2 regions of the Kitasatospora sp. NPDC089797 genome follow, and region 1 is predicted to be linked to the other one. Evidence: riboswitches for the same ligand, from Rfam matches in the RefSeq annotation. Region 1 holds a riboswitch; the other holds the start of a gene.
The links. A riboswitch is a leader RNA that binds a small molecule or an ion and turns the genes downstream of it on or off. The one in region 1 is predicted to bind glycine.

Region 1 (14,286 bases):
ACCAAGTCCGCGTTCAACCACTCGGTGAACTTCCGCTCGGTGGTCGCCCACGGCACCGCCTACCAGGTCACCGACCCCGAGGAGCTGGACGTCGCGCTGGCCGCCCTGGTCGACCAGGTCGTCCCCGGCCGCTCCGGCGAGATACGCCCGGCCAACCCCAAGGAGCTCGCCGCCACCGCCGTGATCCGGCTGGAGCTGGACGAGGTCTCGGCCAAGTCCCGCGCGGACGGCGCCGCCGACGACCCGGCCGACGCCGATCTGCCGTACTGGTCCGGCACCGTCCCGGTCGCCACCGTGTACGGCGCCCCCGAGCCGCACGACCGGACCGTCCCGCTCCCCGCGCACCTGCACCGCTTCCCGAGCTGACCGGGCCGCCCGATGCTCATCCGATCCTGGGACCGCGGCGACGAGGCCGAGTGGCGCGCCTGGCTCGCCGAGGGCCGCGACTTCGGCCTGCTCGCCGCCAACGGCCGCCCCGACGAGGGCCCGGTGCTCGTCCCGACGCACTTCCTGCTGGACGAGGGGCGCGGCGAGATCCTGCTCCACCTCGCCGCACCCAATCCGCTGCTGGCCGCCGTCCGGGCCGACCCGAACGTCACCCTGGCGGTCACCGACGGCTACGCGTTCGCCCCCGGCCACTGGCGCGGCGAGCCGGGCACACCGACCAGCTACTACGCCTCGGTGCACTTCCACTGCACCGCGGAGGTGGTGGAGTCCGCCGCCGGCAAGGCCGAGATCCTCAACCGCCAGCTGGCGCACTTCCAGCCGGAGACCCCGGACTTCCGGGTGGTCCCCGGCCCGAACGAGCTCGCCCGGCTGCTGCCCGGCCTGCGCGGGCTCCGGCTGACGGTCCGCGAGGTGCGCGCCAAGTTCAAGTACGACGACAAGAAGCCGGCCGAGGAGCAGCGGGCGATCGCCGGGCGGCTCGCCGACCGCGCGAACGCCCCGGCGCTCCGCCGCGACCAGGACGCCGCCGCCCGTACCGAACTGCTGCGGCGCCATCAGCGGCGCACGTCCACCGCACGCGCCGTCGACTGACCCCGTTTCACCCGATCGGTCCCCACCCCGGGCAGGTCGGCCGCCGCGCTGCTCGAATGTGAGACGAGCCCTGCCCAGCCGTCAGGGCGGGTCCGTCCACCCCGGGGAGCGCGCGTGTCCACAGTCCACAGCCCACGGGCATCCGGTGAGGCCCACCTCGGGCACGTCATCTTCATCTCGGCGGCCGCCGCGATGGGCGGGTTCCTGTTCGGTTACGACAGCGCCGTGATCAACGGCGCGGTGACCGGCATCCAGAAGCACTTCGAGGTCGGCAACGGCACCACCGCCTTCGTGGTGGCCATCGCCCTGCTGGGTTCGGCGGTCGGCGCGGTGGCCGCCGGCCGCCTCGCCGACCACTTCGGCCGGGTCCGCACGATGCTGCTGGCCGCCGTGCTGTTCGCGGCGAGCGGCGTCGGCTCGATGTTCCCGCCGAACATCGAGGCGCTGGCCAGCTGGCGCGTGGTCGGCGGCATCGCGATCGGCATCGCCTCGGTGATCGCCCCGACCTACATCGCCGAGGTCGCCCCCACCGCCTACCGGGGCCGGCTGGCGTCCTTCCAGCAGATGGCGATCGTGCTCGGCATCACCGTCTCCCAGCTCGCCAACTGGGCGCTCAACCAGGCCGCCGGCGGCGAGTCCACCGGCCACCTCGGCGGCATCCAGGCCTGGCAGTGGATGCTCGGCGTCGAGACCATTCCGGCCCTGGTGTACGGCCTGATGGCGCTGGCCATCCCGGAGTCGCCGCGCTACCTGATCGCCGACCACCGCGAGGCGCAGGCCCGCAAGGTACTGGTCGAGGTGGAGGGCGAGGACGTCGACCTGGACGCCCGGGTCGCCGAGATCCGCGGCGTGCTGGAGTCCGCCCACAAGCCCCGGCTCAAGGACCTGCTCGGCGGCCGCTTCGGCCTGCTGCCGATCGTCTGGGTCGGCATCGGCGCCTCGGTGTTCCAGCAGTTCGTCGGCATCAACGTGATCTTCTACTACTCCTCCTTCCTCTGGCAGTCGGTCGGCATCAACGAGTCCAACTCGCTGCTCATCAGCCTCTCCACCTCGATCATCAACGTGATCGGCACCGTGATCGCGATGGTCCTGGTGGACCGCATCGGCCGCAAGCCGCTGGCCCTGGCCGGCTCCATCGGCATGGCCCTCGCCCTGGGCACGGCCGCCTGGGCGTTCTCCTACCGCAACGGCACCGGCGACACCGCCACCCTCGACAACACCCACGCCACCGTCGCCCTGATCGCCGCGCACGTCTTCGTGCTCTGCTTCGCCTTCTCCTGGGGCGTGGTGGTCTGGGTGCTGCTCGGCGAGATGTTCCCCAACCGGATCCGCGCGCTGGCGCTGTCGGTCGCCGCCTCGGCCCAGTGGATCGCCAACTGGGCGATCACCGTCAGCTTCCCGGACCTCGCCGACTGGAACCTCTCCGCGACGTACATCATCTACGCGGCCTTCGCGCTGCTCTCCATCCCGTTCGTGGCCTTCTGCATCAGGGAGACCAAGGGGCGTGCCCTGGAGGAGATGGGCTGAGCCCGCGCCAGCGCCCGCACCTCCGCCGCACACGGCCCGACCCACCGAGAGGAAGCCATGCCTGACCAGGGCGGCTCCCGGCAGAACGTCACCTTCCCGAGCAACGGCCGCACCGCGCACGGGTACCTGGCCCGTCCTCCGCAGGGGGTCGGGCCGGGCCTGGTGGTGGTGCAGGAGTGGTGGGGGCTCACCTCGCAGGTCGCGGACACGGCCGACCGCTTCGCCGCGGAGGGGTTCACCGTCCTCGCCCCCGACCTGTTCGGGGGCGCCACCACCCACGACCCCGCCGAGGCGGCCCGGCTCAAGCGCGAACTCCCGGTCGAGCAGGCCGTCGAGGACCTCTCCGGCGCCGTCGGCTTCCTGCTCTCGCTGGACGGCGTGGTCGGCGACGCGGTCGGCGCGGTCGGCTTCTGCATGGGCGGGGGCTTCGCCCTGATGCTGGCCGCCCGCGCCGGCGACGCGGTGGCCGCCGTGGTCCCGTTCTACGGCCTCCCGCCCGACCCGGACTTCGACTACCGCGGCCTGACCGCCCACGTCCTCGGCCACTTCGGCGAACTCGACGGCTCCATCCCGATGGCCGCCGTGGACGAGGCCGCGATCCGGATCGGCGAGGCCACCGACGTCCGCCCCGAGATCCACTTCTACCCGGCCGGCCACGCCTTCATGAACGACGAGAACCTGCTCGGCGGCTACGACGCCCTCCAGGCCCGGACGGCCTGGCGGCGCACCCTCACCTTCCTCTGGGGCCACCTCGGCTGAGCCTCCGGCACCGGCCGTCCGAGGCCTGCGGACACCCCGTCCGACGTCGTCGGCCGGGTGCGAAAACCCGTTGGACACCTGTCCAAACTCCGACCATAGTCACCCGGGTGCCCACCCCCCACCCTCCGCGTGCCCGCCGCCTCGCCTGGGCGAGCCGCAACTTCCGGATCCAGACCGCCGCCACCGTGATCAGCGGCCTCGGCAACGCCGGTGCCCCCATCGCCACCGCCTTCGCCGTCCTCGGCAACGGCGGCAGCACCGCCGAGGTCGGCTACGTCACCGCGGCCCGCCTGCTGCCCACCGTCCTGTTCCTGGTGCTCGGCGGCACCCTCGCCGACCGGCTGCCGCGCCACCACATCATGGTCGCCGCCAACCTGTTCAGCGCCGCCGCCCAGGCCGTCCTGGCCGCCCTGGTGCTGGCCGGGACGGTCCAGCTGTGGCAACTGCTGCTGCTCTCCGCCGCCGGCGGCGCCGGCTACGCCCTCTACTCCCCCGCGGCCGGCGGGATGATCATGCAGGCCGCCCCGCAGGAGCACGCGGCCCGCGCCTTCTCGGTCTTCCGGATGAGCCAGAACGCCGCCCAGATCGGCGGCGCCGCCCTCGGCGGCCTGCTCACCACCGCCGTCGGCCCCGGCTGGGTGCTCGCCCTGGACGCCCTCTGCTTCCTGGCGGCCGCCGCCCTGCGCTTCCTGCTGGAGGCCGAGACCGCACCGGCCCCCACCGGCGGCGGCATGCTGCGCGACCTGCGCGAGGGCTGGCAGGAGTTCGCCTCCCGCCGCTGGCTCTGGGTGATCGTGCTGCAGTTCGCCGTCCTGGTGGCCTGCGTCAACGCGGTCGAGGCGGTGTACGGGCCGGCGTACGCCAACGCGTACCTGGGCGGCGCCGCCGACTGGGGCCTGGCGATGTCCGCCTACGGGGTCGGACTGGTCGTCACCGGCCTGCTGATGGTCCGCTGGCGCCCCCGCCGGATCCTGCTGGTCGGCAACTGGGGCGTGTTCCTCTTCGGGGTGCCCGCCCTCGCCCTGGCCGTCCACGCACCGCTCCCGCTGCTGGTCGCCGCGATGTTCCTGTCCGGCGTCGGCGTCACCGTCTTCGGCGTCAACTGGATGGTCGCGCTCCAGCAGGAGGTCCCCGAGGAGATGTTCTCCCGGGTCTCCGCCTACGACGAGCTCGGCTCCTACTCGCTGGCCCCGATCGGCACCGCCCTGGCCGGCCCCGCCGCCGTCGCGCTCGGCCTGTCCGGAGCGCTCTGGGCCTGCGCCGGCCTCTGCCTGCTGCTCAGCGTCGCGGTCCTGATCGACCCCCAGGTCCGCCGGCTCTCCCGCCGGGAGCCGCGGCGAAGCACTGCGGACGCACCGGTGCCCGCCGACGAGCCCGCCCCCGCGCCGTGAGCGCCCTGTGCGCCCCGCGTGCGCCCGTCGGCGAGCAACCACCGGTCCCCGTGGATCGTCCGACCAGGTAGCAGAGACCATTCCACTTGGGGGGCCCACCGGTGCCGAAGCCACTGCTGTTCCTGGACGTCGACGGGGTGCTGAACCCGGTCTGTCCGCATCCCGACGCCGGTTTCGACTCCCACACCCTGCTCGGCTACGCCGTCCTGCTCGCCGCCAAGCACGGCAGCTGGCTGCGCGAACTCTCCGGAACGTACGAACTGGTCTGGGCCACCACCTGGGAGGAGCACGCCAACACCCACATCGCCCCGGCGATCGGCCTGGACCCGCTCCCCTTCGTCCGCTTCACCGGCTACGTCCCCCAGCCCGGCGACCCGTGCGTCCCGCTGATGGAGCTGTTCTCCGCCCGCAAGTGGGCCCCGCTGCTGCGCCACGCCGAGGGACGCCCGTTCGCCTGGGTGGACGACGTCATCCCGCCCCGGCTGCTCCGCCGTTCGCTCCTGCGCCGGGACCGGCTGCTGCTGTCGATCGACCCCGGCCAGGGCCTGGAGCGCCGGCACGTCGACCGGCTGCTCAGCCGGCCGCCGCGCGCCCTGTCGCTGTCGGCCGGCGGGGCGGCGGTCAGGGGGTCGGCAGCCAACTGACGTGCCCGGCGAGCAGCGCGTACCCGACGAAGGCCACCGTGTCGATCAGCGCGTGCGCCGCCACCAGCGGCATCACCCGCCCCCAGCGCCGGTACAGCAGGCAGAACACCGCCCCCATCACCATGTTGCCGACCAGCCCGCCGACCCCCTGGTACAGGTGGTACGAACCGCGCAGCACCGAACTGGCCACCACCACGGCCGGCCAGGACCACCCCTGCTGCCCCAGCCGGCGCAGCAGGTAGCCGAGGACGACGACCTCCTCCAGGATCGCGTTCTGCCAGGCCGACAGCACCAGCACCGGCACCCGCCACCAGACGTCCGGCAGTCCCGAGGGCGCCACCGTCAGATTGAACCCGGCCGCCTGGGAGACCAGGTACAGCACCAGGCCGGAGCCGCCGATCGCCGCCGCGACGCCCGCGCCCCGGCCGAGGTCGCGCAGCTTCTCCCGCAGGTCGAAGCCCAGCACCCGCAGCGTGACGCCCTCGCGCACCAGCAGGTAGCCGACCAGCACCACCGGCATCAGTCCGCGGGCGATGGAGTAGAGCTGCCAGACCAGGTCCAGCCAGGGCCGCCCGGGCGCGCGCGAGCCGTTCAGCGTGGCGACCTGCTGGCCGAGCCGGACCGGCTCGGTGAGCGAGCCGGCGAAGCTGATCAGCGCGCTGATCCCGCTGGCCCCGAGCGAGAGGCCGAGGACGATCAGCAGCTCCACCCCGAGCAGGCGGCGGTCGGGGCGCCCGGTCTCCGGCACGGTCGGGCGGGTCGTCACGGGCGCTCCAGCGGACGGACCTGCGTCGAACAGGCGATGGCTCCGGCGGTCGGCCGACGACCGGAGCGATCATCCTGACACAGCGGGCGGGCGGCTCAGCCGACCGGCCAGGTGTGCACCGGCTCGCCGGCCCGCATGTGCTCGGCGTAGCGCCTGGTCATCGCGGCGAGCGCGGCCGGGCGGTCCATCCCGTACCGCTCGCGCAGCCGGTGGAAGGTGGCGCTCTGCCAGGCGGCGCCGTTGGTGCGGCGCAGGCAGCGCTGCTCGATGATCCCCAGGTAGCGGTCCCGGTCGGCGGGCTCCACGCCCCACTCGTCCAGCCCCTGGTGGGCCATCGGCAGCAGCTCGTTGAGGACGAGGTCGACCGCCGACACCGTCTGCAACCCGCCGCCGCGGCCGGCCCGGCCGGGGCGCGGCCACTGGAACACCGCGTCGATGCCGTACCGGGCGCCCTGCCGGAAGTTCTCGTCCGCCCGGTCGAACGGCAGCCTGGTCCAGACCGGCCGGGGCTGCTCGGCGAGCACCCGCACCAGCCCGTAGTAGAAGGCCGCGTTGGCCAGGGTGTCGGCGACCGTCGGCCCGGCCGGCAGCGCCCGGTTCTCCACCCGCAGGTGCGCGACCCCGCCGGAGACGTCGTACACCGGCCGGTTCCAGCGGTAGATGGTGCCGTTGTGCAGCCGCATCTCGGCGAGCCGGGGCGCACCGCCGGAGGCCAGCACCTTCAGCGGGTCCTCGTCGTCGCAGATCGGCAGCAGTGCCGGGAAGTAGCGCAGGTTCTCCTCGAACAGGTCGTACGCCGAGTCCACCCAGCGCTCGCCGAACCAGGTGATCGGGCGCACTCCCTGCGCCTTGAGCTCCGCCGAACGGGTGTCACAGGCCTGCTGGAAGAGCACCGGACGGGTCTCCCGCCACAGCTCCCGGCCGAACAGGAACGGGGAGTTGGCGCCGAGCGCGAGCTGCGGCCCGCAGATCGCCTGGGCCGCGTTCCACACCGAGGAGAACCGCTCCGGGGTCACCTGGAGGTGCAGTTGCAACGAGGTCGCGGCGGCCTCGGCGACCATCGTGACCGACTCCAGCCGGAGGTGCTCGACGCCCTCGATGTCCAGCGCGATGTCCTCCCCCCGGGCGGCCAGGATCTGATCGCTGAGCAGGCTGTACCGCTGGTTGCGGCTCATCGCCTCCAGCCCGGTGTGGTCGTTCTCCAGGGTCGGCAGGATGCCCACCATCAGGATCCGGGCGCCCGCCTCGGCGGCCTGCCGGTCGGCGTAGCGCAGCCCGGTGTCGATCTCCTCGCGCAGTTCCTCGAAGACGTGCCCGCACAGCCGGTGCGGGACGATGTTGACCTCGATGTTGAACTGGCCCAGCTCGGTCTGGAAGTCGCTGGAGCCGATGGCGCTCAGCACCTGGGCGTTGCGCATCACCGGCAGGCCCTGCTCGTCGGCCAGGTTGAGCTCGATCTCCAGCCCCATGACCGCTCGCGGCCGGTCGAAGCGGTCCTCCCGGAGCATCCGCCCGAGCGCGTCCAGGCAGGCCTGGAGCTTGAGCCGGTACTGCTGCCGGTCCGCCAGATCCGCCCGAGTCGCCACGACCTTCTCGCCCACGGTCCCCTCCTCCTGAGACACCCGGCCGGTCGACCGTGCCAGCAATATGCCCACCTCGAAGATCGATACCCGAACACGCGTACTGGCTTGCAATGCAAGGCAACTGACGGATATTCAGACCATCTGTGGACTTGCCCGCCACCACCGCCTGTGATAAACAGATCACCCTGCGCATTTGTTCGATGAACTTCGCTGAGTTCGCACTGCGTTCCGGCCGGTCCGTTCCCGCCCCGAGTCCCTCGTCGACGGCGGCGACCGCGCCGGCACCGCGATCCTGCACAACCGGACAAGGCCGGGGCCCCCGTCACCGAAGACGCACCCCGCCGCGCCGGTATGCCGCACTCGCACGCCGATCTCGCTAGGAGAGGCGGACCCCGCCATGACCCTGCAGACCCCTCAGCCCCCGCCGAGCGCCCTGCGCGCGGTCCTGGGCGCGCTCGACTCGGAGACCGCGCTGCGCCAGCCCGCCGCCGCGGCGCTGCGCCATCCGAGCGGTCCACTGCTCCCGGCACACCCGCTCGCGGTGCACGTCCTGGACGGCCCGCGCCCCGAACTCCCCGCCGCCCGCCGGACCGGCTGGCGCTTCCTGATCAAGGACGGCCAGGAGGTGGCCGCCGCCGCCGAGGTCGTCCAGAGCGCCGAGGGACACACCTTCTCCCACTTCACCGCCGGCCCCTACCTCTCCTCCACGGTCCGGGCCCTGCGGGAGGCCTGGCAGCTCGCCCAGAGCTCCCGCTCCCGCCGCCAGCCCCGGCTGCTCACCTTCCCGGGCCAGTACGCCACCGCGCTCTGGCTGCACAGCCCGGACGCCGGCCCGTCCGCCGACCTGCTGATCCCGCTGGCCCCGGCCCCGCTCGGGGTCACCGCGTACCGCGCCTATCCGGCCGCCGAGTTGCTCCCCCTGCTCACCCGCACCCCGCTGGCCGGGCCCCTGCTGCTCGGCTCCGCCTGAGGCACCACCGGCACCCCGCCGCGCTCCACCGTTCCCCGCCGCACCGAGCCGCACCGAGCCGCATCACCACCACCGCCGCACCGGCCGCCGGGCAGTCCACCCGGCGGCCCTTCGTCGCGCCCGGGCCGGGTCGCCGCCGCGCCGTCCGCCCCGCCTGACGCCCTCGCCCGAACGGTTACCACCCGAGGGGGCCACCCGCCATGGCTCCACCGGGCCATGTCCGGGCTGACCCGTCCGTGCGTCTTTTCCCCCGGGCCCCACCTGAACGGGTGATCTCTGGCCGGGAGTTGTGGCGCATGTCACGAAATCCCTGCGCGCGCGCCCGCGGATGCCGACACTGGGAACCAGCGTGGAAGGACCACCTGTCCTACCCACTTGAGCGCCGGTCCACACCTGGTCGGCGCCCGGACAGGATCCGACCACCGCGGCGGCTCCGGACGGCTCGACCGACGGGGACCGCACCACGGGGAGGATCGCAGAGCGAAGCGAGGGTACGCGTATGTGCCAGCACCGTCCTGAGTGCCCGTCGGCCGAGTCCGAGGACCGCGAGGCCGCCGAACCGGTGGCCTGCCACCCGGAGCAGGGCTGGAGCCTGCTCTGCAACGGTGTCGTCCTGTTCGAGGACACCGGGGAACTGCTGCCCGACGGCCGGGTGATCGCCCCGCGCCGCCCGGTCGCCCACGCGGCCTGAGCCCCGCCCGGGCCCGCACACCGTACGGCCGGAACCGTACGGCCCCGGGCCGCCTCGAAGGCACGGCCGCCGACCCGACGACGCGCAGCGCGACACCACGGAGCATGGCCCCGGGGAAACGTTTCCCCGGGGCCCTGCCGTTTTTCGCGTGCTCAGCCGGTCAGACGCCGTACTCGTCCAGCGGCGGGCAGGAGCAGACCAGGTTGCGGTCGCCGTACGCGCCGTCGATCCGGCTCACCGGCGGCCAGTACTTGTCCGCCGGGTTCACGCCCGCCGGGAAGACCGCCTCCTGCCGCGAGTAGCCGTGCGCCCAGTCGCCCGCCAGGGTGGCGGCGGTGTGCGGGGCGTTGCGCAGCGGGTTGTCGTCGGCCGCCCACTCGCCCGAGCCGACCTTGTCGATCTCGGCCCGGATCTCGATCATCGCGTCGCAGAAGCGGTCGATCTCGTACAGGTCCTCGGACTCGGTCGGCTCGATCATCAGCGTGCCGGCCACCGGGAAGGACATCGTCGGCGCGTGGAAGCCGTAGTCGATCAGGCGCTTGGCGATGTCGTCCACCGTCACGCCCGTCTCCTTGGTCAGCGGGCGCAGGTCGATGATGCACTCGTGCGCGACCAGCCCGCCCGGGCCGGTGTAGAGCACCGGGAAGTGCGGCGCCAGGCGCTTGGCGATGTAGTTGGCGTTCAGCACCGCGACCTGGGTCGCGTGCTTGAGGCCCTCCCCGCCCATCAGCCGGACGTACGCCCAGGAGATCGGCAGGATCGCCGCCGAGCCCCACGGCGCGGCCGAGATCGGGCCGACACCGGTGGCCGGACCGGCCTCCTCCTGGAGCGGGTGGTTCGGCAGGTACGGCGCCAGGTGGGCGCGCACCGCGACCGGGCCGACGCCCGGACCGCCACCGCCGTGCGGGATGCAGAAGGTCTTGTGCAGGTTGAGGTGCGAGACGTCGGCACCGAACTTGCCCGGCTTGGCCAGGCCGACCAGGGCGTTCAGGTTGGCGCCGTCCACGTAGACCTGGCCGCCGGCCTCGTGCACCAGGGCGCAGATGTCGGTGATCTGGGTCTCGTACACGCCGTGGGTCGACGGGTAGGTGACCATCAGCACCGAGAGGCTGTCGCGGTGCTGCTCGATCTTGGCCTTCAGGTCCTCGACGTCCACGTCGCCGTCGACCAGGGTCTTCACCACGACCACGCGCATGCCGGCCATCACCGCGGAGGCGGCGTTGGTGCCGTGCGCCGAGGACGGGATCAGGCAGACGTCGCGCTGGGCGTCGCCGTTGGCGTGGTGGTAGGCGCGGACGGCCAGCAGGCCGGCCAGCTCGCCCTGCGAGCCCGCGTTCGGCTGGATCGACACGGCGTCGTAGCCGGTGACCTCGACCAGCTGCTGCTCCAGCTGGCGGATCAGGGTCAGGTAGCCCGCGGCCTGGTCGACCGGCGCGAAGGGGTGCAGCTGGCCGAACTCCGGCCAGGTCACCGCCTCCATCTCGGTGGTCGCGTTGAGCTTCATGGTGCAGGAGCCCAGCGGGATCATGCCGCGGTCCAGCGCGTAGTCCCGGTCCGACAGGCGGCGCAGGTAGCGCAGCATGGCGGTCTCCGAGCGGTGGCTGTGGAAGACCGGGTGGGTCAGGTACTCGTCCTCGCGCAGCAGCGCGGCCGGCAGCGCGTCGGCGGCCTCGGCGACCTCGACCGCGGGGACGCCGAACGCGGCCCAGACGCCGGCCAGGTGCTCGCGGGTGGTGGTCTCGTCGGTGGAGACCGAGATCCGGTCCGCGCCGTCCTGGTAGACGTTGACGCCGTTGGCGCGGGCGGCGGCGGCGATCTCGGCGGCGCGGCCCGGGACGACGGCGGTCACGGTGTCGAAGAACTCGCCGTGCAGCAGCTCCACGCCGCCGGCCCGCAGGCCCTCGGCGAGGGCGGCCGCGTAGCGGTGGGTGCGGCGGGCGATGTCGGCCAGGCCGTCCGGGCCGTGGTAGACGGCGTACATCGAGGCCATCACGGCGAGCAGCACCTGGGCGGTGCAGATGTTGCTGGTGGCCTTCTCGCGGCGGATGTGCTGCTCGCGGGTCTGCAGCGCCAACCGGTAGGCGCGGTTGCCGTCGGCGTCGACGGAGACGCCGACCAGGCGGCCGGGCAGCGAGCGGGCGTACTCGGCGCGCACCGAGAGGTAGCCGGCGTGCGGGCCGCCGAAGCCCATCGGCACGCCGAAGCGCTGCGAGGTGCCGCAGGCGATGTCGGCGCCCAGCGCGCCCGGCGACTTGAGCAGGGTCAGCGCCAGCAGGTCGGCGGCGACGGCGACGATCGCGCCCAGCCCGTGCGCCTGCTCGATCAGCGGGGCGAGGTCGCGGACCACACCGGTGGCGCCCGGGTACTGCAGCAGCACGCCGAAGACGCCGCGCTCGGCGATCTCGGCCGGGATGCCCTCGGACAGGTCGGCGACGACCACCTCGACACCGGTCGGCAGGGCACGGGTGTTGATCACCGCGACGGTCTGCGGCAGGGTCTCCGCATCGACCAGGAAGACACCGCCCTTGACCTTGGTGACGCGGCGGGCCAGCGCCATCGCCTCGGCGGCGGCGGTGCCCTCGTCCAGCAGCGAGGAGCCGGAGGTCGGCAGGCCGGTCAGGTCGGAGACCAGGGTCTGGAAGTTCAGCAGCGCCTCCAGGCGGCCCTGCGAGATCTCCGGCTGGTACGGGGTGTAGGCGGTGTACCAGGCCGGGTTCTCCATGACGTTGCGCAGGATCACCGGCGGGGTGAAGGTGCCGTAGTAGCCCAGACCGATCATCGGCTGGAGCACCTGGTTGCGGCCGGCCAGCTCGCGCAGCTCGGCGAGGACCTGCGCCTCGCTGCGGCCGGCGGGCAGGTCCAGGGCGGTGATGGAACGGATCGCCTCGGGAACGGCGGTGGCGGCGAGCTCGTCCAGCGAGCCGTAGCCGACGGAGGCCAGCATCTTCTCCTGCGCGGCGGCGTCGGGGCCGATGTGGCGGTTCTCGAAGGGGCTGGCCAGCTCAAGCTCGGTGAGGGTCGAGGCGCCGGTGGGGCGTCCCGCGTTCGGCTGGGCGTTCATGGTGGTCGAGGCCTCCTGGTCACGGACCGGCAGGGGTGCGCACGCCGGCCGGCCAACGCCGCTGCGGACAGCGGACCAGCCTGGGCGGGCGACCCGAAAGGCCTCCCCCTCTGTCATCGGTACCTGAGAGCTTCGCCCGCACCTCGCGCCGGGACGCTCGGTCGGCTTGCACCGTCGGTGAGGGTGGTGATCGCCGACTCCCGCGCCGGCGGTCCTGCCCTGCTTTCCAGAGTGACCTATCCCGCACGGTACGGATGCCTGAGAGATTCCGGGGAGGAGTTGCTCCTTCGGCGCCCCGACCAGCGGTTTTCACTGTCGGGGACTCTCCCGAGCGGGCTCGGCGGTCGCCGCCCAGGGTACCAGCGGGAAGCCTTCCGATCACGGGTGTGTCGGGTCACTCCGGGTCTACGCGCGTCCCCCGGACGGCCCAGCGCGGACCCGTCCGGCCGCACCCCGCTCGCGCCCGTCCGATTCATGCCTTTTGGTGTGAAGTGGCGGACGGAACGGGTGCTCCGGCCGCCTTACCTGCGGGAGTTCCGCAGGCGCAGCGCTTGGAGGAAAGAGTGCAGACCGACATCGACCCCCGGGACCTCATCGGCCACAAGGCGGTCGACCGCAACGGAGACAAGATCGGCACGGTCGACGAGGTGTACCTGGACGACGCCACCGGGCAACCGGAGTGGGCGGCCGTCCGGACCGGCATCTTCGGCCGGGACGCCTTCGTCCCGCTCACCACGAGCGAGTTCTCCGGCGACGAGCTCCGGGTGCCCTACGACAAGTCGCTGGTCAAGGACTCGCCGGACTTCGGCGTGGGCCAACACCTGTCGCCCGCCCAGGAGCTCCAGCTCTACCGCTACTACGGCCTGGACACCCCGGTGGACGGCCGCCCGTCCGCGGACGGGACGGGCCGGGCGGCCCAGCCCGACCTCGACTTCGGCACCACCTCGGCCGCCGCGGCCGCCCGGCCGCTCGCCTTCCACTCCCCCGACCCCGGCCCGACGATGACCACCACCACCCCGGACACCAGCACCGACACCGCCACGGAGGCCCACGTGCGGACCCTCAGCACCCCCGCACCGACCACCAACGGCACGGCGCCCGCCCCGGCCGCCGCCCCCGTCGTCGAGTCCAAGCCGCAGCCCGCGCCGAGCGCGGCCGCCCCCGCACCGAACGGCACGGCCGCCGCCTCGGCCCCCAACGGCCCGGTCGAGATCACCTGCCGCGAGGAGCGCCTGGACATCACCACCGAGTGGCACGTCCTGGGCACCGCGAAGCTGCGCAAGTACGTGACCAGCGAGCAGGTCGAGCGCCGCGTCCCGGTGGTCCGCGAGCGGGTCCGGGTGGAGCGGATGCCGGTCAGCGACGCCGAGCGCGCCTCGCTCAGCGAGAAGGAGATCGCCGAGGCGGTCGAGGAGGTCACCCTCCGTGAGGAGCGGCCGGTGGTCCGCAAGTACCTCGCCCCGATCGAGCGGGTCCGCCTGGTGGTCGAGCGCTACACGGAGGAGGAGGTGGTCCGGGACGAACTGCGCCGCGAGCACGTCGAGGTCCACGACAACACCGCCGCCACCACCGCGCCCGGCTCGCCGGCCGAGCCCACCGCCGCGACCCCGGCCGCCGACGGCTCCCGCCCCGCCGCACTGCGCCCGCTGGTCTGATCACCCCCGCGATCCCGAGGGCCCCGGACTCCGGTCCGGGGCCCTCGGCGTTCCCGACCCTCCGTCACCCCCGGTGTACCGCAGGCCAACCCTTCCACTTTGCCAAATCTTAACCACTCGATATTTGACACTCTGAAGTATCTCCCGGCAAAGTTACTTCAGTTCATTCACTATGTACGGGAGGAAGCAACCGTGAGTGAG
Region 2 (14,286 bases), on a different contig from region 1:
CGGTGCCGACCTCGTTGTTGGCCCACATCACGGTGACCAGGGCGACGGACGCGGGGTCGCGCTCGATCGCGCCGCGCAGCGCCTCGGGGTGTACCCGGCCGTGGCCGTCGACCGGCAGGTACTCCACCGTCGCGCCCTCGTGCTCGGAGAGCCAGTGCACCGCGTCCAGCACCGCGTGGTGCTCGACCGGGCTGCACAGCACCCGGGTGCGGGCCGGGTCGGCGTCCCGGCGGGACCAGTACAGGCCCTTGACCGCCAGGTTGTCGGACTCGGTGCCGCCACCGGTGAACACGATCTCGCTCGGGCGGGCGCCCAGCGAGTCGGCCAGCGACTCGCGGGACTCCTCGACCACCCGGCGGGCCCGGCGGCCGGCCGCGTGCAGGGCCGAGGCGTTGCCGACCACCCCCAGGTGCGCCGTCATCGCGGCGATCGCCTCGGGCAGCATCGGCGTGGTCGCCGCATGGTCCAGGTATGGCATAACCCCCCGATTGTAGAGGGCGCCCCGGCGCCCCGATCCAGAGCCCGCGTTGATCCGGCCACCGCGCGGACACCGGCGTCCGGCACTGGTTTGTACCACTGCACCGCCCAGCGGTTAGCCTGACGGACACGTCTCGCACGAGGTCCAGGGGGTGCTATGTCGCAGTCGGTCGACCGCGCGCTGACCCTGCTCGGCTCGCTCGGCGACGGACCGCTCTCGCTGGACCAGGCCGCCGGCCGCCTCGGGGTGCACAAGTCCACCGCGCTGCGGCTGCTGCGCACCCTGGAGGAGCACGGTTTCGTCCGCCGCCAGCCCGACCTGCGCTACCGGGTCGGCGGCAAGGTGCTGTCGCTGGCCCACCGGGCACTGGAGGACTTCGACGTCCGACAGGTCGCCGCGCCCTACCTGGCCGCGCTCAACGCCCGCTGCGGCTACACCGTCCGGCTGGCCGTGCTGGCCGACGGCGAGGTGCTCTACCTGGACGAGGTGGCCGGGCCCGCCGACACCGGACCGCCCCGGATCGGGCGCCGCGCCCCGGTGACCGGGACGGCGGTCGGGCGGGTGCTGCTCGCCGGACTGGCGCCGGCCGGGCCGGGCGAGGAGGCCGAGCTGGCGGCGGTGCGCCGACGGGGCTGGGCGGCCGAGTCGGCCGAGCACCGGGAGCCGGTGACCTGCGTGGCCGCGCCGGTCGCGGGCAGCGGCGGGCGGACGGTCGCGGCCTGTGCGCTGAGCGCCCCGGCCAGCCGGGTGCCACCGGCCGAGCTGGCCCGGATGCTGCCGGAGCTGCTCTGCACCGCCGAGGCGATCTCGCTCGCCTACGGCGGCTCGCCTACTCCTCGCTGGTGCGAGAACCGTTGCGGTGCCAGGCCCGCGGGGCACGCCAGCCGTACTTCAGGGCGAGCATCCGCAGCCCGAAGGCAGTGAGCGCGGCGGCGGTGCCGGTGGCCCCGGTGAGCCGGTCCGCACCGATCAGCAGCGCCACCAGGGCGGCGCCGACCAGCGCCGGCACGGCGTAGATCTCGCGGTCCCAGCGCAGCAGCGAGGGGATCTCCCCGGCCAGCACGTCGCGGATCACCCCGCCGCCGGCCGCTGTCACCATGCCGAGCGCGACGGAGGCGACCGCGCCCAGCCCGTAGTCGTGCGCCTTCGCGGTGCCGGTGACGCAGAACAGCCCGAGGCCGAGGGCGTCCAGGGTCTGCACCGCACGGTTGATCCGCTCGACCTCGGGGTGCAGGAAGAACACCACCAGCCCGGCCGCCAGCGGGGTGACGAAGTAGCCGAGGTTGGTGAAGGCGGCCACCGGCGTCGCCCCGATCACCAGGTCACGCATCACCCCGCCGCCGAGGGCCGTGACCTCGGCCAGCACACAGATCCCGAAGATGTCCATGTTCTTGCGGACGGCGAGCAGCGCTCCGGAGAGCGCGAAGACGAAGATGCCGACGAGGTCCAGCGACTGCTGCACGTCGGCGGGGAAGATCTGCGAACTCACCGTCCATGTGTACCCGATCCGGCGCGACTTTCCGGACCATGGTCACAGTCCGGATGAAATCGTCTCGTGGCGGCCGCGGGCCGCCGGGGCCGACCGGCCGCACCGGGACACGGCGAGAAGGCCGCCCGCCCCTCTCCGGGGTCGGGCGGCCTTCGTGCCGGTCGGGGCGGCGCTGGGCGTTCCCCTCGCCGCGCTCAGGGCGGCGCTGGGCGTTCCCCTCGCCGCGCTCCGGGCGGCGCTGGTCGTTCCCCTCGCCGCGCTCCGGGCGGCGCTGGTCGTTCCCCTCGCCGCGCTCCGGGCGGCGCTGGTCGTTCCCCTCGCCGCGCTCCGGGCGGTGCTAGTCGTTCCCCTCGCTGCGCTCAGGGAAGTGACACGCGACCTGGTGCCCGGTCTTCAGCGCGGTCAGCGGCGGCTCCTGCGAGGCGCAGACGTCCTGGGCCTTCCAGCAGCGGGTGCGGAAGCGGCAGCCGCTGGGCGGGTTGATCGGCGAGGGCACGTCGCCCTTGAGCAGGATCCGCTCGCGCCCGGCGGAGTGGCGCCGGCGCGGGTCCGGGACGGGGACGGCGGACATCAGGGCGTTGGTGTACGGGTGCATCGGGCTGCGGTAGAGCGAGTCCCGGTCGGCGATCTCGACGATCTTGCCGAGGTACATCACCGCCACCCGGTCCGAGACGTGCCGGACCACCGAGAGGTCGTGGGCGATGATCAGGTAGGTCAGGCCGAGCTCCTGCTGGAGGTCGTCCAGCAGGTTGACCACCTGGGCCTGGATGGAGACGTCCAGCGCCGAGACCGGCTCGTCCGCGATGATCATCTTCGGCTTGAGGGCGAGCGCCCGGGCGATGCCGATGCGCTGGCGCTGGCCGCCGGAGAACTCGTGCGGGTAGCGGTTGTAGTGCTCGGGGCTGAGTCCGCACAGCTCCAGCAGGTCCTGGACGGCCTTCTTGACCCCGCCCTCGGGCTGGACGCCCTGGAGCTTGAACGGCGCGCTGACGATGGTGCCGACGGTGTGCCGGGGGTTCAGCGAGGAGTACGGGTCCTGGAAGATCATCTGGATGTCCCGGCGCAGCGGGCGCATCCCGCCGACGCTCAGGTGGGTGATGTCGGTGCCCTCGAACTCGATGGTCCCGCCGGTCGGTTCGTCGAGCCGGGTGACCAGCCGCCCCATGGTCGACTTGCCGCAGCCGGACTCGCCGACGACGCCCAGCGTCTCGCCGGCGTTGACGGTGAAGTCGATGCCGTCGACGGCCCGCACCGCGCCGGTCTGGCGCCGCAGCAGTCCGCCGCGGATCGGGAAGTGCCGGGTCAGGCCGGTCACCTTGAGCAGCGGCTCGCGCTCGGCGGCGGGCGCCGGCGAAGGGATCGTGGCCCCCTGAGTGTCCGTCATCGGTTCTCTCCAGAAAGGTGGTACGGGGCCGGGCTCACAGCCGGGGCGCGATCTCTTCGGCGAAGATGCGGTGCCGCTCGTCGACCGCCAGGTGGCAGGCCGCGAGGTGTCCGGGCACGGCCTCGGTCAGCGTCGGAACCTCGCCCGTGGAGCGCCCGCCGGTCAGGGCGGCGTACGGGCAGCGCGGGTGGAAGGCGCAGCCGGACGGCACGTTGATCAGGCTGGGCGGGGTGCCCCGGACCGGGACGAGCCGCTCCTGGAGCTCCCGGTCCAGTCGCGGCATCGAGCCCAACAGGCCCCAGGTGTAGGGGTGTTCGGGCGCGTCGAAGAGGCTCTCGGCGGGGCCGCGCTCGACGCACTTGCCGCCGTACATGACCAGGATGTCGTCGGCGAGCTCGGCGACCACCCCGAGGTCGTGGGTGATGATGATGACGGCGGAGCCGAACTCCTGCTGGAGGTCGCGGATGAGGTCCAGGATCTGCGCCTGGACGGTGACGTCCAGGGCGGTGGTGGGCTCGTCGGCGATCAGCAGCGAGGGGTCGTTGACCAGCGCCATGGCGATCATCGCGCGCTGGCGCATGCCGCCGGAGAACTGGTGCGGGTAGTCGTCCACCCGGCGGTCGGGCTGCGGGATGCCGACCCGGTCGAGCATCTCGATCGCCCGGGTCCGGGCCTGCTTCCTGCTCGCCTGGGGGTGGTGCACCCGGTACGCCTCGACGATCTGCGCGCCGACGGTGTAGTAGGGGTGCATCGCGGTCAGCGGGTCCTGGAAGATCATCGCCAGTTCGCGGCCGCGCAGTTGGCGCACCCGGTCCGGTCCGGCGGCGATCAGGTCCTCGCCGTCCAGCCGGATCTCGCCGCTGATCCGGGCCCGCTTGGAGCGGTGCAGGCCCATGATGCCGAGCGAGGTGACGGACTTGCCGGAGCCGGACTCGCCGACGATGCCCAGGGTGCGGCCCTTGTGCAGGTCGAAGCTGACCCCGTCCACCGAGCGGACCAGGCCGTCGTCGGTGTCGAAGTGGATCCGCAGGTCGCGGACGGACAGGAAGGGGTCCCCCAGCGGGGGCCGGGCGGCCCCGGCGGCCGCGTCGGTGGCGGGGCCGGCCGGGGCGGTGTCCGCCGGGGTCTTCTGGAGGTCGGTCACGAGAGCCTCACGCGGGGGTCGACGAGGGCGTACAGGAGGTCGACCACGAGGTTGCAGACGACGATGAAGAAGGCGGCGAGCAGGGTGACGCCGAGGATCTTGGGCAGGTCGTTGTCGCTGATCGCCTGGACGGCGAACTGGCCGACGCCGTTGAGCGAGAAGACCTGCTCGGTGATCAGGGCGCCGCCGAGCAGCAGGCCGAGGTCCATGCCGAAGATGGTGACGATCGGGGTGAGCGCGGAGCGCAGCCCGTGCCGGACGACCACCTTGCGCTCGGCCAGACCCTTGGAGCGGGCGGTGCGGATGTAGTCCTCGCTCATGGTCTCCAGCATTCCGGCGCGGGTGAGCCGGGCGTAGAGCGCGGAGTAGAGGAAGGCCAGCGAGATCCACGGCAGGATCAGGTTGCGGGCCCACATCAGCGGGTCGTCGGTGAAGTCGACGTAGTGCAGGTTGTCCAGGATCGGCCACTCGTAGCTGAACACCGTCAGCAGCAGGGCGCCGGTGAAGAAGACCGGCAGCGAGACGCCGGCCAGCGCGACGCCCATCGAGAGCCGGTCGAAGATCGACCGCGGCTTGAGCGCGGAGATCACGCCGGTGGTGATGCCGGAGACCAGCCAGAGCACCGACGCGCCGATGGCGAGCGAGATGGTGACCGGGATCCGGCTGGTGATCAGCGGCCAGACCTCCAGGTGGCTCTTGAAGGAGTAGCCGAAGCAGGGCACGTGGCAGGTGGCCGGTTCCGGCCCGAACTTGTACTCGGCGCCGGCGAACAGGCCCTTCAGGAAGTGCCAGTACTGGGTGTACAGCGGCTGGTCCAGCCCGAGGTTCTGCTTGACCGCCGCGATCGCCGCGGGGCCGGGGTCCTTCCCGATGTACTGCGCGGCCAGCTGGTCGCTGGTCTCACCGGCGAGGCGCGGGAGCAGGAAGAAGATCGCGAAGGTGACGGCGCTGACGACCAGCAGCAGCACCAGGGCCGCGAGGATCCTGCGGATGATGTAGGCAAACACAGTTGGGCGGCTCCGGCGGCCCGCCGCCGTCCGGGATCTGCCGGACGGCGGCGGGCGCCGCTGCCTTCACCTGCCTTCAGGGATGCGGAGCCAGGCTCTTTACTTGCTGCTGCCGATGTTCAGGTAGTCGTACTCGCCGTTGAAGGCCGAGGTGGAGGCGAGGTTGGTCGCGCTGTCCGGGCGGTACAGGAAGACCTTGAAGTCGGTCAGCGGGACGTAGACCGCGGACTCCATGACCTTCTTGTCGATGTCGCCGTAGATCTTCTCGCGGGCGGCCTTGTCCGGGTTGATCGCGGCGTCGTCGATCAGCTTGTTGACGGCCGGGTCGTTCAGCTGGGCGAGGTTGCTGTTGCCGGAGGGCTTGATCGCGCGGCCGTCGACGATCTGCTGGAGGAAGCCGTAGCCGGTCGGCCAGTCGGCGCCCCACTGCATCATCATCAGACCGATGTTGTGGTCCTGGGTGAACTGCGGCGCGCCGGCCGAGTCGGTCAGGTACTTGCCCTGCGGGAACTGCTGGATCTCGACGTTGATGCCGATCTTCTTCAGCTGGGCCTGGATCTGGGTGGCCGCGGCGACCTCGGTGGCGCGCTCGGTCCGGGCGGTCAGGACGGTGCTGAAGCCGCCGTCCTTGCCGCAGGCCTTCAGCGAGTCCTTGGCCTTGGCCTCGTCGCCCTTGTTGTCCTTGGTCTCGTACAGGTTGAAGTCCTGGTGGCCCGGGATGTCCGGCGGGAGCACGGTGCTGGCCACCTGGCCGCGGATCGGGCCGCCGAGCGCGGTCTGCACCGCGACCTTGTCGATCGCGAACTGGACGGCCTTGCGGCAGTCGATGTTGTCGAACGGCGCGACCTTGGAGTTGATCGCCATGTAGACCAGGCGGCCGCCGTAGGCGTTGTCGGTCTTGGCCTTGAGCTTCGGGTCGCGCAGGATCTGCGCCTGGGTCTGCGGGTCGACGCCGCCGCCCACCAGGTCGACCTGGGCGTTGCCCGCGATCAGGTCCTTGTCGATGGTGGCCTGGTCGACGTTCATCTTGAGCACGATCTTGTCCGCGAGCTGCTTGCGGATCGGGTCGGTGCTCTTGTCCCAGTTGGTGTTCGGCACCAGGACGGCCTGCTTGCCGTCCTCGTAGGACTCGAACTTGTAGCTGCCCGAGGAGACGACGTGCTTCACGTAGTCGGCACCGGTGTCCTTGGCCTGCGGGACCGGCGCGGTCTGCGGGGCGCTGACCAGGTAGTCGAAGTCGGCGAAGGGGTGCTGGAGGTGGAAGACGATCGTGGTGTCGTCCGGCGTCTCGATCGACTTCAGGTCGCCGGTCTTGTCCTTGTACGGGCCCTGGTACGGCGTCGGGTTGTCGACCAGCAGGTCGTGGAAGTACGTCGGGCCGTTGGAGTTCACCTCGGGCGCGAAGTTGGAGCGCTCCACGGCGTACTTGACGTCCTTGGAGCTGATCGGGGTGCCGTCGTCGTACTTCAGGCCCGCGCGCAGCTTGTACGTCCAGGTCAGGCCGTCGGGGCTGACCTGGCCCATCGACTCGGCCAGGTCCGGGACCAGCTTGTTGCCGTCGGCGCCGGCGCCCGGGCTGAAGGTGGTCAGCGGACGGCCGTACAGGCGCGCGAAGTTGTAGATGTACGCGTAGTAGGTGTTGCCCGGGTCGAGCGAGTCCGGGGTGCCCTTCATCTCGTAGGTGACCGTCCCGCCCTTCTTGTCCGAGACGTTGACGATCTGCTTGGTTGCCGCGTCGGCGCCGCTCGCGTCGCCGGAGCCGGACGAGGAGGAGGAGCTGCCGTCGCCGCTCTTGGAGCTGGACGTACAGCCGGTGACGACCAGGACCGCGGCGGCGGCCAGGGCGGTCAGCGCGACGGTGCGGGACCTACGCATGGTGGGATCAACCCCTTGAGGATGTGGAGGAGGGAATGCCTGACGCCGAGTCAGTCGCTCGTGGGTCAGTTGCTCTTGGGATCGAGGGCGTCACGCAGCCCGTCGCCGAGCAGGTTGAACGCGAGCACGGTGATGAAGATCGCCACACCGGGGACCACCATGTACTGGGGGTCCACCTGGTAGTAGTTCTTCGCGTCGGCCAGCATGCCGCCCCAGGAGGACTGCGGGGGCTGGATGCCGACGCCGAGGAAGCTCAGCCCCGCCTCGAAGAGGATGTTGGTCGGGATCAGCAGGGTCGAGTAGACCAGGATCGGGCCGACCAGGTTGGGCAGCAGTTCCTTGAACAGGATGAACGGGCCGCGGGCGCCGAGGCTGCGGGCCGCGTGGACGAACTCCCGCTCGCGCAGCGAGAGGGTCTGCCCGCGCACGATCCGGCCCATGTAGGGCCAGTTGAAGAAGCCGATCACGAAGATCAGCACCATGATGTGCAGCGGGAGCCCGTGGAGGCCGAACGCGCCGCCCTGGAGCGAGGCGGAGATCGCGATGGCGAACAGCAGCAGCGGGAACGCCAGGAAGACGTCCATCAGCCGGCTGATCAGGGTGTCCACCCAGCCGCCGTAGTAGCCGGCCATCACGCCGAGCACGGTGCCGATGGTGTTGGACAGCACGGTCGCGCCGAAGGCGACCAGCAGGGAGACCCAGGAGCCGTCGATCACGCGGGCGAGCAGGTCGCGGCCCTGCAGCGGGTCGACGCCGAGCGGGTGGTCCGCGCTCATCCCGCCCCAGTCCCCGAGCGGGATCCCACCGAGGTTGGCGTCCAGCAGGTCGGTGTTCGACGCGTCGGGGTCGAGCCCGAACACGGATTCCAGCGGCCCGGACAGGACGGCCAGCAGGATCAGCAGGATCACCACGATGCCGCCGGCGACGGCGGCCTTGTCCCGTTTGAAGCGGGTCCAGGCGATCCGACCGAGGGAACGGCCCTCGATCGTCTTGACCGGGGTCGGGGAGGACGGCGCCTCCGGTCCGTTCCCGGCGGTGGAGATGGTTGCGGTCATGGTCAGTTGGTCCCCTCGCCGACGGTGGCCGGCCCACGGGCGCCGGGCGCCGGGATCGGCGGTACGGCTGCGGACGTGCGGAGGTGCTAGGAGCGGGTGTTCGCGGCAGTACGTCGTGCACGGGTACTGCCACCACGCGGGATGGGCATCGCGTGGATCGAGCGGTCGGCGGGCGCGTTCACCTTCGTGGGGTTTCCAGTACGCGCTATGCGTTGCGCAGAACTCTCTGCCATCCGAACTGGCTTGCGCCAGCCCTGCCAACCGACAGATGCCCAACTGTGATCTGCCTGCATGCACCTCCCCGATCTTCGGCATATACCTCTTCACACGGCTGTAACTGCCATGTCAAGATGTGCCCGTATCAAGGCCGGAAAATTCGTCCGGAAAGCACCGAAGCCGACCTGATGACCCATCAAGTCGGCTTCGTGCTGGAGCTTTTATCGAAAAGGGGTTTCGCCGATCAACGGCCCGGGTATCCGGGCCACGGCCGCTGGGGCTGCCCCCAGCCCGGCGCCGGCGGCTGGGTGCCGTACGGGGCGTACCCCGGCCCGGCCACCGACCGCCCCGGCCCCGGCTGTCCCGGCAGCGACTGCCCCGGGTACGGCGCGCCCTGCGGGTACGGGCCCGACGGCGGACGCCCCGCCTCCCGGTCGAAGAACGGCCGCGCGTTGGCGCGCATCCACAGCGCCACCGGGTCGTACTCGTCCGCCATCGCCACCGTGGACACCGCGAGCCCCTCCGGGGCCACCGCGATCGCCCGCTGCATCAGTGCCCGCACCGCCTCCACCGCCGGCGGTGAACTCTCGTACAGGTCAAGGCCGATCGCCAGGTACGGCTCCCCCACCGCGGGCTGCACCCAGGCCCGGCGCAGCGCCCGCACCGCGCGCACCTCACCGGCCTGCCGCTCCAGCAGCGCGAAGAACGGCTGGGCGTTCACCTGCGGCTCGCTCAGCTTCAACGGACCGGCCGGCAGCCGGTCCAGGCCCGCGGCGATCCGCCGCAGGTCCGCCCACGGCACCCCGACCCCGCCGCCCGGGGCGTGCGGGTTCAGCCAGAGGCCCCAGCGGGTGCGGTACAGCGAGGCGGCGATCTCCCGCCCCGAGACGACCTCGTGGGCCCGGGCCCAGCCCGAGGCCGTCAGCTGCTCGGGCGAGGTCACGGCCGGCGCGTAGCCGTGGCCGCTGATCTCCATGTTCCCGTACTGCGCGTCCGGGCTGCCCGGCGTGCCGTGCCACAGCAGCATCCAGACCCGACCCTCGGCCAGCGCGTGCAGCAGCCGCTCGTACGCGTCGAAGCGCTCCGGCGCGACCTCGCGCAGGACCTGCTCCAACGCGCCCGGATCCGCGCCCGGGCGCCCGGCCGGAGCCTGGCCCCAGGGCCCCGGCACCCCGCCCGCTCCCGTTCCCGCACTCATGCGCCCACCTCGCCGCGCCTCTTTCCTGAACCCGCCGGCCCGTCAGCCGCCTGCACGCACCCTATGGCGCGGCACCGGCCGCCGCCACGGCGACGTGCCTGTGAAGGATCCCCGCTCACACCCGCGTGTAGAAGGGCATGACCTGGGTGAGCAGCCACCCGACCACCGGGTCGTCGGCGAGGTCGAGCAGTACGAGGTGGACGCCGCCGGGCAGCGGCGCGGTTCCCAGCGCCCGCCCCAGCGCCTCGTTCACCGCACCCGGGTCGGCCGGGGCCGCCGGATCCAACTGCACGCCCACGAACATCACCGTCGGCTCGCCCTCGATGCTGGCCAGCGCCCGGCGCGCGGTCAACACCCCCGGCAGGGCCGACAGTTCGGCCCGGCAGGCGGCCAGGAAGTGCTCCGGGTCCTCGCCCGGCACCGGCTCGCGCAGCGCCACCCGGCCGCCGGACGGCGCCTCCACCGCGTCCCCGGCCTGCTCCCACCGGTCGTCGCGCGGGCCGCGGCGCAGCTCGGCCACGCCCTGCGGCGGCACCGGGATGCCCACCGCCGCCTCGGGGTTGACCGCGATGCCCACTCCCAGCGGCAGCCCGCGGGCGAACTCCCAGGCCGGGGCGACCGCGAAGGCCATCCCCGGCGCCTGCTGGAGGAACACCTCCTGCGAGGAGAACACCGGCACGTACGGGGCCCCGGCCAGCTCGACGGTCGGCAGGTCCAGCGCCTGCCCGGCCGGGTCGCCCCCGGCCGGCAGCGGGATCCACACCTGGCTGCGGGCCAGCACCTCGATCACCCGCGGCGTCGCCCCGGGATCGCCCAGCGCGGCCGTCAGCACCTGCTCCAGCTCGTTCGCCGGCCACGCACCGCCCGACGGCGCCGCCTCCGGCCCGCCCCACCCCTGCTGCTGCTCCACCGGGTACCCCATGCGCCGCGATCCGCCCTCGTGCCGGTCGGCCGCCCACTGCTGCGCCGACGCGGAGAAGTTTAGGGCTCGCGTTCGCCCGTCTGCCGTGTGACCGGGTCCCCCCTCCCCTCGCGCGCGCGGACGTGCCATGATGTGCGCGTCCGACGGCATGCGCCGCGGGCCCCCACAACTCCACACCGGCCGCTCGAACCCGCGCGGGAGAGCCCGGAGTGCCCCTCAGGAGGCACAGCCGGCGCCGAAGGAGCAAGTCCTCCCCGGAATCTCTCAGGCCCCCCTACCGCGCGGGTTAGGCACATCTGGAAAGCGGCGCACGGCCCGGTCGCGCGCCCACCCACGGTGCAAGCCGCCGTCCTGTCCCCGATGCTGGAACCAGCTGATGCTGGTCACAGCCGAGGGCAGGCGGGCGGTGAAGCTCTCAGGTCCGACGACAGATGGGGAGACCCACGCCGCCGCATGCCCGCGCGCAGGGGTCGGCCCCGAACGGGTCCGGTCCGGCGCGTGCACCCCTGAGTGCCCCGACCGAGGAGTTCCTGGCCATGTCGTCCCTCCGCTTCACCGCTCTCGACGCGCTGCACCGCGCCCTCGGCGCGACCATGACCGACTTCGCCGGCTGGGACATGCCGCTGCGCTACGGCAGCGAGCGCGAGGAGCACCTCGCCGTCCGCACCAAGGCCGGCCTGTTCGACCTCTCCCACATGGGCGAGATCACCGTCACCGGCCCGCAGGCGGGCGAGATGCTGGACCACGCGCTGGTCGGCTTCGTCTCCGCCCTCGGTGAGCTGCGCGCCCGCTACACCATGATCTGCGCCGAGGACGGCGGCATCCTGGACGACCTGATCGTCTACCGCCTGCGCGAGGACGCCTTCCTGGTCGTCGCCAACGCCTCCAACGCCCAGCTGGTCCTGGACGAGCTGATCGCCCGGGCCAAGGGCTTCGACGCCGTCGTCACCGACGACCGCGACACCTACGCGCTGATCGCCGTGCAGGGCCCGGAGGCCACCGCGATCCTGGCCGGGACCACCGACGCCGACCTGCCCGGTCTGAAGTACTACGCGATCCTCCCGGCCACCGTGGCCGGCCATGACGTGCTGCTGGCCCGCACCGGCTACACCGGCGAGGACGGCTTCGAGGTCTTCTGCGCCCCGGCCGACGCCGAGGCCGTCTGGCAGGCGCTGACCGCCGCCGGCGAGGGCCGCGGCCTGGTCCCGTGCGGCCTGTCCTGCCGCGACACGCTGCGCCTGGAGGCCGGCATGCCGCTGTACGGGCACGAGCTGTCCACCGACCTGACCCCGTTCGACGCCGGCCTGGGCCGGGTCGTCCGCTTCGACAAGACCACCAACGAGGGCGCCTTCGTCGGCCGCAAGGCCCTGGAACTGGCCGCCGCCGCGGCCGAGACCAACCCGCCGAAGGTGCTGGTCGGCCTGGTCTCCGAGGGCAAGCGGGTGCCGCGCGCCGAGTACACGGTGGTCTCCACCGAGGGCGCGCCGATCGGCCGGATCACCTCGGGGGCGCCGTCCCCGACCCTGGGCAAGCCGATCGCGATGGCCTACGTGGACGCGGCCCACGCCACCCCGGGCGGCACCGTCGCGGTGGACGTGCGCGGCAAGCACGAGCCGGTCCAGGTCGTGGCGCTGCCGTTCTACAAGCGCGCCCGCTGACGCGCCCGGCGAGGCCGTCGCCGCCCCCGTTTTCCCGATCGACGCATCCCGGAGCCGTCCGCGCGGCGGCCCGCTGCGCCGTGCCCGCTTCCCATCCTGGAGAATGACGCCATGAGCAACCCCCAGCACCTGCAGTACACCAAGGAGCACGAGTGGCTGACGGCCGCCGAGGACGGTGTCTCGACGATCGGCATCACCAAGCACGCCGCCGACGCGCTCGGTGACATCGTCTACGTGCAGCTGCCCGAGGTCGGCGACGCGGTGACCGCCGGCGAGACCTGCGGCGAGCTGGAGTCCACCAAGTCGGTCAGCGACCTGTTCTCCCCGGTGACCGGCGAGGTCACCGAGGTCAACCAGGACGTCCTGGACGACAACAGCCTGGTCAACAGCGCCCCGTTCGAGGGCGGCTGGCTGTTCAAGGTCCGGGTGGAGTCCACCGACGAGCTGCTCAGCGCGGACGCCTACACCGCCTTCATCGGCGGCTGACGCTCCCGACCGGGGCGGCCGCCCGGCGGTCGCCCCGCCCCTGCCCGGCCCCTTTCCCCCCTCCTCCCGGGAAGACCACACCATGACGGTTCTGAACCAGTCCCTGCACGCCCTCGACCCGGAGATCGCCGCCGCGGTCGACGCCGAGCTGCACCGCCAGCAGACCACCCTGGAGATGATCGCCTCCGAGAACTTCGCCCCGGTGGCGGTCATGGAGGCCCAGGGCTCGGTGCTCACCAACAAGTACGCCGAGGGCTACCCCGGCCGTCGCTACTACGGCGGGTGCGAGCACGTCGACGTGGTCGAGCAGATCGCGATCGACCGCATCAAGGCCCTGTTCGGCGCCGAGCACGCCAACGTCCAGCCGCACTCGGGCGCGCAGGCCAACGCCGCCGCGATGTTCGCGCTGATCCAGCCGGGCGACACCATCCTGGGCCTGAACCTGGCCCACGGCGGTCACCTGACCCACGGCATGAAGATCAACTTCTCCGGCAAGCTCTACAACGTGGTCGCGTACCACGTCGACGAGAAGACCGGCCAGGTCGACATGGCCGAGGTCGAGCGCCTGGCCAAGGAGCACCAGCCGAAGCTGATCATCGCCGGCTGGTCCGCCTACCCCCGCCAGCTGGACTTCGCCGCGTTCCGCCGGGTCGCCGACGAGGTCGGCGCGCTGCTCATGGTGGACATGGCGCACTTCGCCGGCCTGGTGGCCGCCGGTCTGCACCCGAACCCGGTGCCGTACGCGGACGTGGTCACCACCACCACCCACAAGACCCTGGGCGGCCCGCGCGGCGGCGTCATCCTGTCCAAGGCCGAGTACGCCAAGAAGATCAACTCCGCGGTCTTCCCCGGCCAGCAGGGCGGTCCGCTGGAGCACGTGATCGCCGGCAAGGCCGTCGCCTTCAAGGTCGCCGCCTCGGAGGAGTTCAAGGAGCGCCAGCAGCGCACCCTGGACGGCGCCCGCATCCTGGCCGAGCGCCTGCTGCAGGCCGACGTCGCGGAGGCCGGCGCCACCGTGCTGTCCGGCGGCACCGACGTCCACCTGGTCCTGGTCGACCTGCGCAACAGCGAGCTCGACGGGCAGCAGGCCGAGGACCGGCTGCACGAGGTCGGCATCACCGTCAACCGCAACGCCGTCCCGAACGACCCGCGCCCGCCGATGGTCACCTCGGGCCTGCGGATCGGCACCCCGGCGCTGGCCACCCGCGGCTTCGCCGCCGAGGACTTCCGCGAGGTCGCCGACGTCATCGCCGAGGCGCTCAAGCCCGGCTTCGACGCCACCGTCGCCGCGGCGCTGAAGGCCCGGGTCACCGCCCTCGCCGAGAAGCACCCGCTCTACCCCACCCTGGCCAACCAGGAGTGATCCCGTTCGGG

Region 2: it holds a riboswitch for glycine, as region 1 does, so the genes downstream of both, gcvT (glycine cleavage system aminomethyltransferase GcvT) here and gcvP (aminomethyl-transferring glycine dehydrogenase) in region 1, are expected to answer to the same signal.

Annotation. Positions count from the first base shown of each region.
Region 1 covers NZ_JBFBGS010000033.1:13,466-27,751, reverse strand. The annotation lists gene AB0O91_RS25625 (pyridoxamine 5'-phosphate oxidase family protein) at 1-366, shown strand, start outside; gene AB0O91_RS25620 (FMN-binding negative transcriptional regulator) at 379-1,038, shown strand; gene AB0O91_RS25615 (sugar porter family MFS transporter) at 1,153-2,565, shown strand; gene AB0O91_RS25610 (alpha/beta fold hydrolase) at 2,623-3,324, shown strand; gene AB0O91_RS25605 (MFS transporter) at 3,432-4,715, shown strand; gene AB0O91_RS25600 (HAD domain-containing protein) at 4,817-5,359, shown strand; gene AB0O91_RS25595 (CPBP family intramembrane glutamic endopeptidase) at 5,337-6,125, opposite strand; gene AB0O91_RS25590 (glutamate--cysteine ligase) at 6,221-7,726, opposite strand; gene AB0O91_RS25585 (hypothetical protein) at 8,106-8,678, shown strand; gene AB0O91_RS25580 (DUF5999 family protein) at 9,178-9,369, shown strand; gene gcvP (aminomethyl-transferring glycine dehydrogenase) at 9,530-12,430, opposite strand; glycine riboswitch at 12,667-12,770, opposite strand; gene AB0O91_RS25570 (PRC and DUF2382 domain-containing protein) at 12,994-14,085, shown strand; gene AB0O91_RS25565 (MFS transporter) at 14,278-14,286, shown strand, end outside.
Region 2 covers NZ_JBFBGS010000064.1:37,955-52,240, forward strand. The annotation lists gene AB0O91_RS36005 (cysteine desulfurase family protein) at 1-478, opposite strand, end outside; gene AB0O91_RS36010 (IclR family transcriptional regulator) at 635-1,402, shown strand; gene AB0O91_RS36015 (trimeric intracellular cation channel family protein) at 1,308-1,967, opposite strand; gene AB0O91_RS36020 (dipeptide ABC transporter ATP-binding protein) at 2,305-3,351, opposite strand; gene AB0O91_RS36025 (ABC transporter ATP-binding protein) at 3,386-4,411, opposite strand; gene AB0O91_RS36030 (ABC transporter permease) at 4,492-5,502, opposite strand; gene AB0O91_RS36035 (ABC transporter substrate-binding protein) at 5,602-7,377, opposite strand; gene AB0O91_RS36040 (ABC transporter permease) at 7,443-8,432, opposite strand; gene AB0O91_RS36045 (enhanced serine sensitivity protein SseB C-terminal domain-containing protein) at 8,893-9,846, opposite strand; gene AB0O91_RS36050 (enhanced serine sensitivity protein SseB C-terminal domain-containing protein) at 9,962-10,768, opposite strand; glycine riboswitch at 10,954-11,058, shown strand; gene gcvT (glycine cleavage system aminomethyltransferase GcvT) at 11,305-12,426, shown strand; gene gcvH (glycine cleavage system protein GcvH) at 12,538-12,912, shown strand; gene glyA (serine hydroxymethyltransferase) at 12,995-14,275, shown strand.